Regions from separate parts of the Vibrio sp. 704 genome, predicted to be linked through region 1. Evidence: predicted binding sites of a transcription regulator. Region 1 holds the regulator's gene; each other region holds the start of a gene.
The links. The regulator MetJ, encoded in region 1, represses methionine synthesis genes. The targets are predictions, from matches to a motif close to TTAGACNTNTANANGTCTAA.
Positions count from the first base shown of each region.

Region 2: the regulator MetJ is predicted to act here: its motif matches at 1,798-1,817, upstream of metK (methionine adenosyltransferase).
Region 3: the regulator MetJ is predicted to act here: its motif matches at 1,348-1,367, upstream of metN (methionine ABC transporter ATP-binding protein MetN).

Region 1 is NZ_JAWOUH010000026.1:1,542-4,828, reverse strand. It holds gene R7R24_RS22105 (bifunctional aspartate kinase/homoserine dehydrogenase II) at 1-348, opposite strand, end outside; gene R7R24_RS22100 (O-succinylhomoserine (thiol)-lyase) at 364-1,524, opposite strand; gene metJ (met regulon transcriptional regulator MetJ) at 1,750-2,070, shown strand; gene R7R24_RS22090 (malic enzyme-like NAD(P)-binding protein) at 2,184-3,287, opposite strand, start outside.
Region 2 is NZ_JAWOUH010000008.1:18,318-21,604, forward strand. It holds gene R7R24_RS12930 (DUF2189 domain-containing protein) at 1-161, opposite strand, end outside; gene metK (methionine adenosyltransferase) at 564-1,718, opposite strand; gene tkt (transketolase) at 2,034-3,287, shown strand, end outside.
Region 3 is NZ_JAWOUH010000012.1:29,116-32,402, reverse strand. It holds gene R7R24_RS16090 (methionine ABC transporter permease) at 1-196, opposite strand, end outside; gene metN (methionine ABC transporter ATP-binding protein MetN) at 186-1,220, opposite strand; gene gmhB (D-glycero-beta-D-manno-heptose 1,7-bisphosphate 7-phosphatase) at 1,562-2,113, shown strand; gene treR (trehalose operon repressor TreR) at 2,188-3,135, shown strand.

The DNA.
Region 1 (3,287 bases):
CGCGGCTTTTTGCGCATTAGTGAGTGGTGCAGTCAGCTCCGAGAGAGTACTGAACTCATCATGTAATAAAGCTAACAGCTCTTCTTTTGCTTCACTCTCCAACAAGCTTTCTATTAGCTCAGTTTGAAACTGTCTTAAGCTTTGAAGCGCCTCATGCGCAATTCGGCCATCTTTATTTAACCCTTCCAAAAACTCAATCAAGCGGTTAGTGGTTTTTCCTGCAGCAGAGACGACCACCAGATCATTTTCTGTCGAATACTCCTTGAGAATACCCACAACGCGTAAGTAGCATTCTGGGTTTGCTAAGCTACTGCCACCAAACTTATGCAGCTGACGTTGTACAGTCATTGTTATCGTCTCCTATTACTGGGTAGCTTTAGCGAACGCTTGTTCTAAATCTGTGATGAGGTCTTGTGCATCTTCCAAACCGACAGACAAACGCAATAGTTGATGAGAGACCCCAGCCTCCGCCAGCGCCTCCTCACCCATTGCACGGTGCGTCATGGATGCTGGGTGGCAAATCAAACTTTCTACACCACCTAATGACTCTGCTAATGAAAACAGTTGGAGCTCTTTCACAAACACCTTTAACTGTTCAAACGAACCAGCAAACTCAAAACTCAACATAGAGCCAAAGCCCGTTTGCTGCTTTTTAGCGATGTCATGACCTGGATGTTCCGGCAGGCTTGGATGATAGATAGTTTTAACTAACGCTTGTTTCTGTAGGTAAGCCAGTACCTGCTGTGAGCTCTCCTCATGTACTCGCATACGAGCACCAAGCGTACGAATACCTCGCAGCGTCATATAACTATCGAAAGGTGTGCCCGTTGCACCAATACAATTGCCCCACCATGCAAGCTCTTCTGCATGCGCCTCTGTGTTGGTGATGATTACTCCACCAATTACGTCCGAATGACCGTTGATGTACTTTGTTGTGGAGTGGATAACAAAATCCGCACCTAGCTCTAAAGGTTTTTGGTACACGGGTGTCAAAAAGGTATTGTCCACCGCAACTAACGCGCCGATTTGTTTCGCTTTTTCACAAGTAGCTGCAATATCCACTACGCGAACCAGAGGGTTTGACGGAGTTTCTAGCAAAATGAGTTTTGGTTTTTGTGCCAATGCAGCATCTAAAGCCTGTTCGTCTGATTGATCGACAAACTGAACCTTAAAATCGCCTTTGCTAGCTCGGGTATTAAAAAGACGATAGGTGCCGCCATAACAATCGTGAGGAGCAATAATGAGATCATCTGGGCCGAGAAAAGCGGAAACCCATAAATTTAATGCCGACGTACCGCAGTTAGTAACAACCGCTCCTTTTCCAGACTCAAGTTCAGATAGCGCACTTTCCAACAGTCCGCGGTTTGGATTACCAGATCGTGTGTAATCATACTTGGGCACTTCACCAAAAGCAGGAAAACCATAGTTAGTGGAAAGATAAATAGGTGGAACGACAGCATGATATTGGCTGTCTGATTCAATACCAGTGCGTACTGCAATGGTCGCAAGTTTGCGAGTGCTCATGGGTGTATCCTTTCACGGGTAATGACTTCTAAATAGGAATGCGCTATATCTAATGAGTAACATAAAGTGATCAACACGCTTCCTTTGCTGTTATGTTCACTTTACTCGTCAAAAAATGAGACGTCAACACTTCTAGACGTCTATATGTCTTTGCTTATGGCGGTAAATGCAGCTAAAATCAGCACCTAAATTATTTTTAACCGATTACATAAATGAAGGTGTGCAATGGCTGACTGGAATGGCGAATACATTAGCCCATATGCAGAGCACGGCAAAAAAAGCGAACAAGTAAAAAAAATTACCGTCTCTATCCCGCTAAAAGTTTTAAAGGTGCTAACTGATGAGCGTACTCGCCGTCAGATCAATAACTTACGCCATGCAACCAATAGCGAATTGCTATGCGAGGCATTTTTGCACGCGTACACAGGTCAGCCACTTCCGACAGATGAAGACCTTCGTAAAGACCGTCCTGATGATATTCCAACAGAAGTAAAAGCGCTGATGACGGAAATGGGCATCGAATTTGAGTCATTCGACGAAGAATAAAAAAGCCTGATAAAAGGTTTCAGGTAATAACTCTTGCCTCGAGCCAAATGGATGACATAAAAAATGGGACGCAATAGCGTCCCATTTTTTGTGTATCACATCTGAAAGATATATTACTCTGCCATGTAGTTTTCAGGCATCTCGATACGAGCTACACCTGAATTAACCGCCGCCTGAGCAACCGCTTTTGCAACACGTGGTAGCAAACGTGAATCCATTGGTTTTGGAATAATATAGTCCGCACCAAACTCTAGCTTATCAACACCGGCAGCCTTCAATACGGCTTCAGGTACAGGCTCTTTTGCTAGCTCGCGAATCGCCTCAACGGCTGCAAGTTTCATTTCATCATTGATTTCACTTGCACGCACATCAAGAGCACCACGGAAAATGAATGGGAAACACAATACGTTGTTAACTTGGTTAGGATAATCACTACGGCCAGTACCCATGATCAAGTCATCACGAACTGCGTGAGCAAGTTCCGGCTTGATTTCAGGATCCGGGTTAGAACATGCGAATACGATTGGCTTATCAGCCATCAACTTCAACGCTTCCGCTGGCAACAGGTTTGGACCAGATACACCTAGGAACAGATCTGCACCTTCAATTACGTCTTCTAGTGTGCGCTTATCTGTATTGTTCGCAAATAACTGCTTATATTCATTAAGGTCATCACGACGAGTGTGAATCACACCTTTGCGATCTAGCATGTAGATTTTTTCGCGCATTGCACCGCATTTGATCAGAAGCTCCATACACGCTACAGCGGCAGCGCCAGCGCCAAGACAAACAATTGTTGAATCTTCAAGTTTCTTACCTTGAAGTTCGATTGCATTCAGCATACCCGCTGCCGTTACAATAGCAGTACCATGTTGATCATCGTGGAATACTGGTACATCACAACGCTCAATCAGACGCTTTTCAATCTCAAAACAGTCTGGTGCTTTAATATCTTCAAGGTTGATACCGCCAAAAGTGTCTGCAATGCTCGCAACAGTATCCACAAATTCATCGATCGTGCGGTGCTTAACTTCAATATCAATAGAGTCAAGACCTGCGAAACGCTTAAACAGTAACGCTTTACCTTCCATCACTGGCTTAGATGCAAGTGGACCTAGGTTACCTAGACCTAGAATAGCGGTACCGTTAGAAATAACAGCAACCATGTTCCCTTTTGCAGTGTACTTGTACACGTTATCCGGGTTTTGTGCGATTTC
Region 2 (3,287 bases), on a different contig from region 1:
CTAATAAGCGGCATTCGCACGAAATCATGCAGACCTAATGCGAGCCAATGAAAAGGTGCAGAAAGATTGACCGTATTGCACGGTATGGTTCTGGCGTATTCGTTGTCTGGCACTTCCTTTCGCTTGTTGTGGAAGTCCGATGGATTAACAGTTCGAGGCATAACTCCTCCTTGATTTATTCCCACATTATCCGCTTATACCAACTGACAGCGGTTTTTGTTCAGTCAAACTTGAAGCGACTTTTTCAAGTTTACATCTGAGCATTGGCTTAGTTTGGTATCGGCCATAAAGATGCTTAACTCATGTCTTTACTTAAGTGTTGCTTCCACAGTCGCCAGCCTCCGACGTCTCTATTTAAATTGGAATTAACAATATTTTAACTATTGGCGGAGATGGGATAATTTACAAATAATTGCTTAAAATTTATTCGGTATAAAAATGAGGGAGAAACAGGACTGCTTTGTGGGGCAGGGCGGTATGAGCCGAAATGACTATATAAAAGTTGCTGAAAATAAAAAGCCCCCACCATAAGCGAGGGCTTGATTGATTCTTGCTTAGCTTGATTATTTGATGCCAGCGAAATCGCGTAGAAGTGCAGCTTTGTCTGTCGCTTCCCACGGGAATTCTTCACGACCGAAGTGACCGTAAGCCGCTGTCTTCTTGTAGATAGGTTGAAGAAGGTTAAGCATTTCTTGTAGACCGTATGGACGTAGGTCGAAGAATTGACGAACCGCTTCAATGATGATGTCGTGAGGTACTTTCTCAGTACCGAACGTTTCCACCATGATAGACGTTGGATCAGCAACACCGATTGCGTAAGAAAGTTGGATCTCACAACGGTCAGCCATGCCTGCCGCTACGATGTTTTTCGCTACGTAGCGTGCTGCGTATGCTGCACTACGGTCAACTTTTGATGGATCTTTACCAGAAAACGCACCGCCACCGTGACGAGCTGCGCCGCCGTAGGTATCTACGATGATCTTACGACCAGTTAGGCCACAGTCACCCATAGGACCACCGATTACGAAGCGACCGGTTGGGTTAATGAAGAAGTTTGTTTCTTTGTTGATCCACTCAGAAGGTAGCACTGGCTTAATGATCTCTTCCATTACCGCTTCACGCAGGTCTGAAGTTGAGATTGAGTCACAGTGTTGAGTTGAAAGAACAACCGCGTCGATACCAACGATGTTACCTTGATCGTATTGGAATGTTACCTGAGATTTTGCATCAGGACGCAACCAAGGTAGTGTGCCGTTTTTACGAACTTCTGCTTGCTTTTGAACAAGACGGTGAGAGTAAGTAATTGGCGCTGGCATTAGTACTTCAGTTTCGTTACAAGCGTAACCAAACATGATGCCTTGGTCGCCTGCACCTTGTTCTTTAGGGTCAGCTTTATCAACACCTTGGTTGATATCTGGCGACTGTTTACCGATTGTGTTTAGTACCGCACAAGAATCTGCGTCAAAGCCCATATCTGAATGTACGTAGCCGATTTCACGAACGGTTTCACGAGTTAACTCTTCGATGTCTACCCATGCTGAAGTCGTGATTTCACCACCCACCATTACCATACCGGTTTTAACGTAAGTCTCACATGCAACACGAGCCTTTGGATCTTGCTCTAGAATCGCGTCAAGAACCGCATCAGAAATCTGGTCTGCAATTTTATCTGGATGACCTTCTGATACTGACTCAGAAGTAAACAGGTGCTTAGCCATGTTAGCTCCACTATATCTGGTTTAAAACTGGGGAATGATAAACTCTCCAGCGCAAATTAATACTAATTTTTGTAGGTGTATCTACATCTAGACGTCTATTCTAAATTTGATTGCTCGAATTACAAGCTCTTTTTTGGTTTTTGTTATAACCAAACGTTTGCCTGATTTATTGATAATTTTAAGAACTTCGAACGATTTGGCGCGAAAGGTGCAATATTTGTGAGGTTTTGGACTGGAAAACGTTTGCACACCCAACAGGGCTTTGAGAGAATTATGACCTACTTTTCGTTTCGCTTAATGTACTCAGGAGCAGACATGTCGTCTCGTAAACATCTTGCCAATGCAATTCGTGCTCTAAGCATGGATGGTGTTCAACAAGCTAACTCAGGCCACCCAGGCGCACCAATGGGTATGGCTGATATCGCTGAAGTTCTTTGGCGCTCTCACCTAAACCATAACCCTTCAAACCCAGAGTGGGCCGACCGCGATCGCTTTGTGCTGTCAAACGGTCATGGGTCAATGCTTATTTACTCTCTACTGCACTTAAGCGGTTACGCGCTATCTATTGACGATCTGAAAAACTTCCGTCAATTGCACTCAAAAACCCCAGGTCACCCAGAGTACGGCTACGCGCCTGGTATCGAGACAACAACTGGTCCTCTAGGTCAAGGCATCACTAACGCTGTTGGTATGGCGATCGCAGAGAAAGCACTAGCGGCACAGTTCAACAAAGAAGGTCACGATATCGTTGACCACTTTACGTATGTGTTCATGGGTGACGGCTGTCTAATGGAAGGCATCTCGCATGAAGCATGCTCTCTTGCTGGGACGTTAGGTCTAGGCAAACTGATCGCGTTCTGGGATGACAACGGCATTTCTATCGACGGTCACGTTGAAGGCTGGTTCTCTGACGATACACCTAAGCGTTTTGAAGCGTACGGCTGGCATGTAATCCCAGCAGTCGATGGTCACGACTCAGACGCGATCAACGCAGCAATTGAAGCAGCAAAAGCGGACCCACGTCCTACGCTTATCTGTACCAAAACAATTATCGGTTTCGGTTCTCCTAACAAGTCTGGTTCGCACGACTGTCACGGTGCACCACTAGGTCACGATGAAATCCAAGCGGCTCGCGAATACCTAGGTTGGGAGTACGGCCCATTTGAGATCCCGGCAGATGTTTACGCTGAGTGGGATGCAAAAGAAGCGGGCGCCGCGAAAGAAGCAGCTTGGAATGAAAAATTCGAAGCATACGCTGCAGCTTACCCTGCAGAAGCGGCAGAGCTTAAACGTCGTCTAAACGGCGAACTTCCTGCACAGTGGGAAGAAAAAGCGAACCAAATCATTGCCGATCTTCAAGCAAATCCAGCGAACATTGCATCACGTAAAGCGTCGCAAAATGCACTAGAAGCGTTTGGTCAAATGCTTCCTGAGTTTATGGGTGGTTCTGCTGACCTAGCGCCTTCTAACCTGACCATGTGGTCTGGTTCTAAGTCTCTAGAAATGGAGGACTTCTCTGGCAACTACATCCACTACGGTGTGCGTGAATTCGGTATGACCGCTATCATC
Region 3 (3,287 bases), on a different contig from region 1:
CGCCTAAGCCGCTATTTAGTTTGGTGTTTTCAAGTAGGCCGCCTTTCTTAGTAATATGGAGGATTACGCCTAATGGAATACCCACAGCAAAGCCGACTAATCCGGCAACCGCAACCATGTAAAGCGTTTCCCACGTTGCACCTAAAAGTAGTTTGCTGTTTAAGCTCAGCCATTCAGAAATCGTATTAAAGGACATAACCAAGTACCTCTACTTTTACGTTGTGCTTACGCAGGTATTCAAGAGCTGCGTTGTCATCTTCTTCGTTACCAAATAGCTCTGCGACCATCATGCCGAATTTCACGCCACCAGCGTAATCAAGGTCGGAACTCAAAATACTCACATCAATATTGTATTTACGAGAAATTTGCGACATTAACGGTGCATCGACGGTTGCGCCAGTAAACTCTAAGCGAACCAACGGGTAGCTGCCATCAACACGCTCTGCTTGCAGACGAGCTTGGTAATCTTCAGGAATGGAAAGATCCAGCGTTGAGCGAATGAATTGGTGCGCTAGCTCTGTCTTAGGGTGCGCAAAAATATCGCCAACGGTGCCTTTTTCCACCAGCTCACCACCACCGATGATTGCTACTTCGTGACAGATACTTTTTACGACTTCCATTTCGTGAGTGATAAGTAAAATCGTGATGTTGAGTTTGCGGTTGATCTCTTTCAATAACTCAAGGATAGATTGAGTTGTTGCCGGGTCTAGCGCACTAGTGGCCTCATCACAAAGCAGCACGCTAGGATCGGATGCCAATGCACGAGCAATTGCCACACGCTGTTTTTGTCCGCCACTTAAGTTAGATGGGTAGCTCTCGTGTTTGTCGGCTAAGCCCACAAGCTTTAGCAACTCAGTTACTTTTGTTGTGATTTGCGATTTGTCTTTACCTGCCAGTTCTAGTGGCAGTGCTACATTATCAAACACAGTACGAGACGAAAGCAGGTTAAAGTGCTGGAAGATCATGCCAATGTTACGGCGTGTTTCGACTAGTTGTTTTTTACTGAGTTTGGTTAGATCCACACCATCAACGATGATGGAACCAGAGGTCGGTGCTTCTAGCATGTTGACACAGCGGATCAGCGTACTTTTACCAGCACCTGATGAACCGATAACACCAAAGATGGTGCCTTTGTCGATGTGTAGGTTAATGTCTTTCAGGGCAAGGATTTCCTTACTGCCTTGGTAGAACACTTTATTGATGTTTTTTATTTCTATCATGTTTCAACCTGCCCAAAGATACGGGGAACTTCGCTGTCAAAAACGGCCTTTGACAGAACTTAATGTTGAGCTTTATCTCAATTTTCAGTTGATGCTATGGGTTAAGCAGAATGAAGTCAATAGATATTTTTACGTCTAGACGTCTAAATGTATGGGTGTTCTGTTTTGAAACGAAGATGTATAGATAACAAGCAGGAGGTAGACGGCAGGGCACCCTCAGATTTACCGATTCTTGCCCAACAAATCAACCGTTTTGTCGAGGCCAAGAATGAATTAGATAGTGTTGAAGTTTATAAGGTATGTAATAATCTGATTAAACCGAGTTAATAGAGAAATACGTTTTGGCAAAACCTGCTGTTTTTATCGATCGTGATGGCGTGATAAACGTTGACCACGGCTACGTTCATGACGAACATGATTTTGAGTACATTGATGGTGTATTTGAAGCGACGAAAGCGCTAAAAGATAAAGGCTACCTTCTAGTGTTAGTGACGAATCAATCGGGCATCGCACGCGGTAAATTCAGTGAAGACCGTTTCTTGTCTCTGACTCAATGGATGGATTGGAACTTTGCTGATAAAGGTGTTGAGTTCGATGGTATCTATTACTGTCCACATCATCCAGAACATGGCATTGGCGAGTACAAGCAAGATTGTGAGTGCCGTAAGCCAAAACCAGGCATGTTCATTTCTGCGCGTGATTTCTTGAAGATCGACATGGAGAAATCTGTGATGATCGGCGATAAAGCTGAAGACATGATGGCAGCAGAAGCGGCAGGCGTTGGCACTAAGATTTTGGTTCGCACTGGTAAGCCAGTAACGGAACAGGGCGAAGCCATTGCAACGGTAGTATTAGATAGCATTGCAGATGTGCCTGCGTACTTAAACAAGTAATCTTCATTACTGACTGAGATAAGGGAAGCCACTGCTTCCCTTTTGTTTGATTCCTTCTTTTAATCTGAACACTTATGAGCAAAAAACTCACCATTCTTGATATCGCAAAATTGGCAGGCGTGGGCAAATCAACAGTAAGCCGTGTGCTTACTAACGATCCCAAGGTAAAACCGCAAACGCGTGAGAAGGTAGAGCAAATCATTCGTGAATCAGGCTACGTCCCATCAAAGTCGGCGCAGTCGATGCGTGGTGGCAGCCAAAAAGTCATTGGGGTTATCATCTCCCGTTTAGACTCACCATCAGAAAATCGCGCCGTTGGTACCATGCTCAATGCTTTGTATTCCGCTGGTTATGATGCGGTGATCATGGAAAGCCAATTCGATCGCGATAAAACCAATGAGCATTTGGATGTGCTTAAACGTCGCAACGTCGATGGGGTGATCGTGTTTGGCTTTACTGGATGTGATGAGCGAGCATTGGCGGAGTGGGGGAATCGTATCGTCGTGATCGCGATGGACACGCAAATGGTTTCCTCGATCAACTACGATAACCAAGGTGTGATAGACATGGCTTTGTCTCACCTTGAGCAGCAATCTTTATCTCGCATTGCTTATATTGGTGTTGATCCTGAAGACAAAACCACTGGCTTAGCTCGTCTAAATGCTTATAAAGCTTGGTGTCAACGCAAGCAAATTGCACCTTGTTTCCAAACGGGTAAGTTGAGCCATGAAAGTGCTTATCAGTTGGTAGACAAAGTCCTTCAATCTGATACTCAGGCCATCGTGTGCGCCAGTGACACTATCGCGTTGGGCGTGATTAAGCGTCTTCAAGAGTTAGGACGTGAAGACGTGGTTGTGACAGGTGTTGGTGGTAATGAATTGCTCTCTTTCCTTTTCCCTAAAGTATTTAGTGTCGACCCAGGTTATACCCTTGCAGGTGAGAAGTCCGCTAACATGCTGATCAATCAATTAAATGGCGATGAGGAAGTGGTTCACTTTACTCAACAGCCTATCGTTTGTTAATCCACACTAAAACGATCTGCTCTAAAATTATACTGTGATCATTCTCAATTAATGGGACTGTTCCCATTTTGTTTTTTGTCTTCGAATGGCAATATTAAAATTAAGAAATGGGAATGTTCCCATTTATAAAAACAAAATGATGAATCGAATGT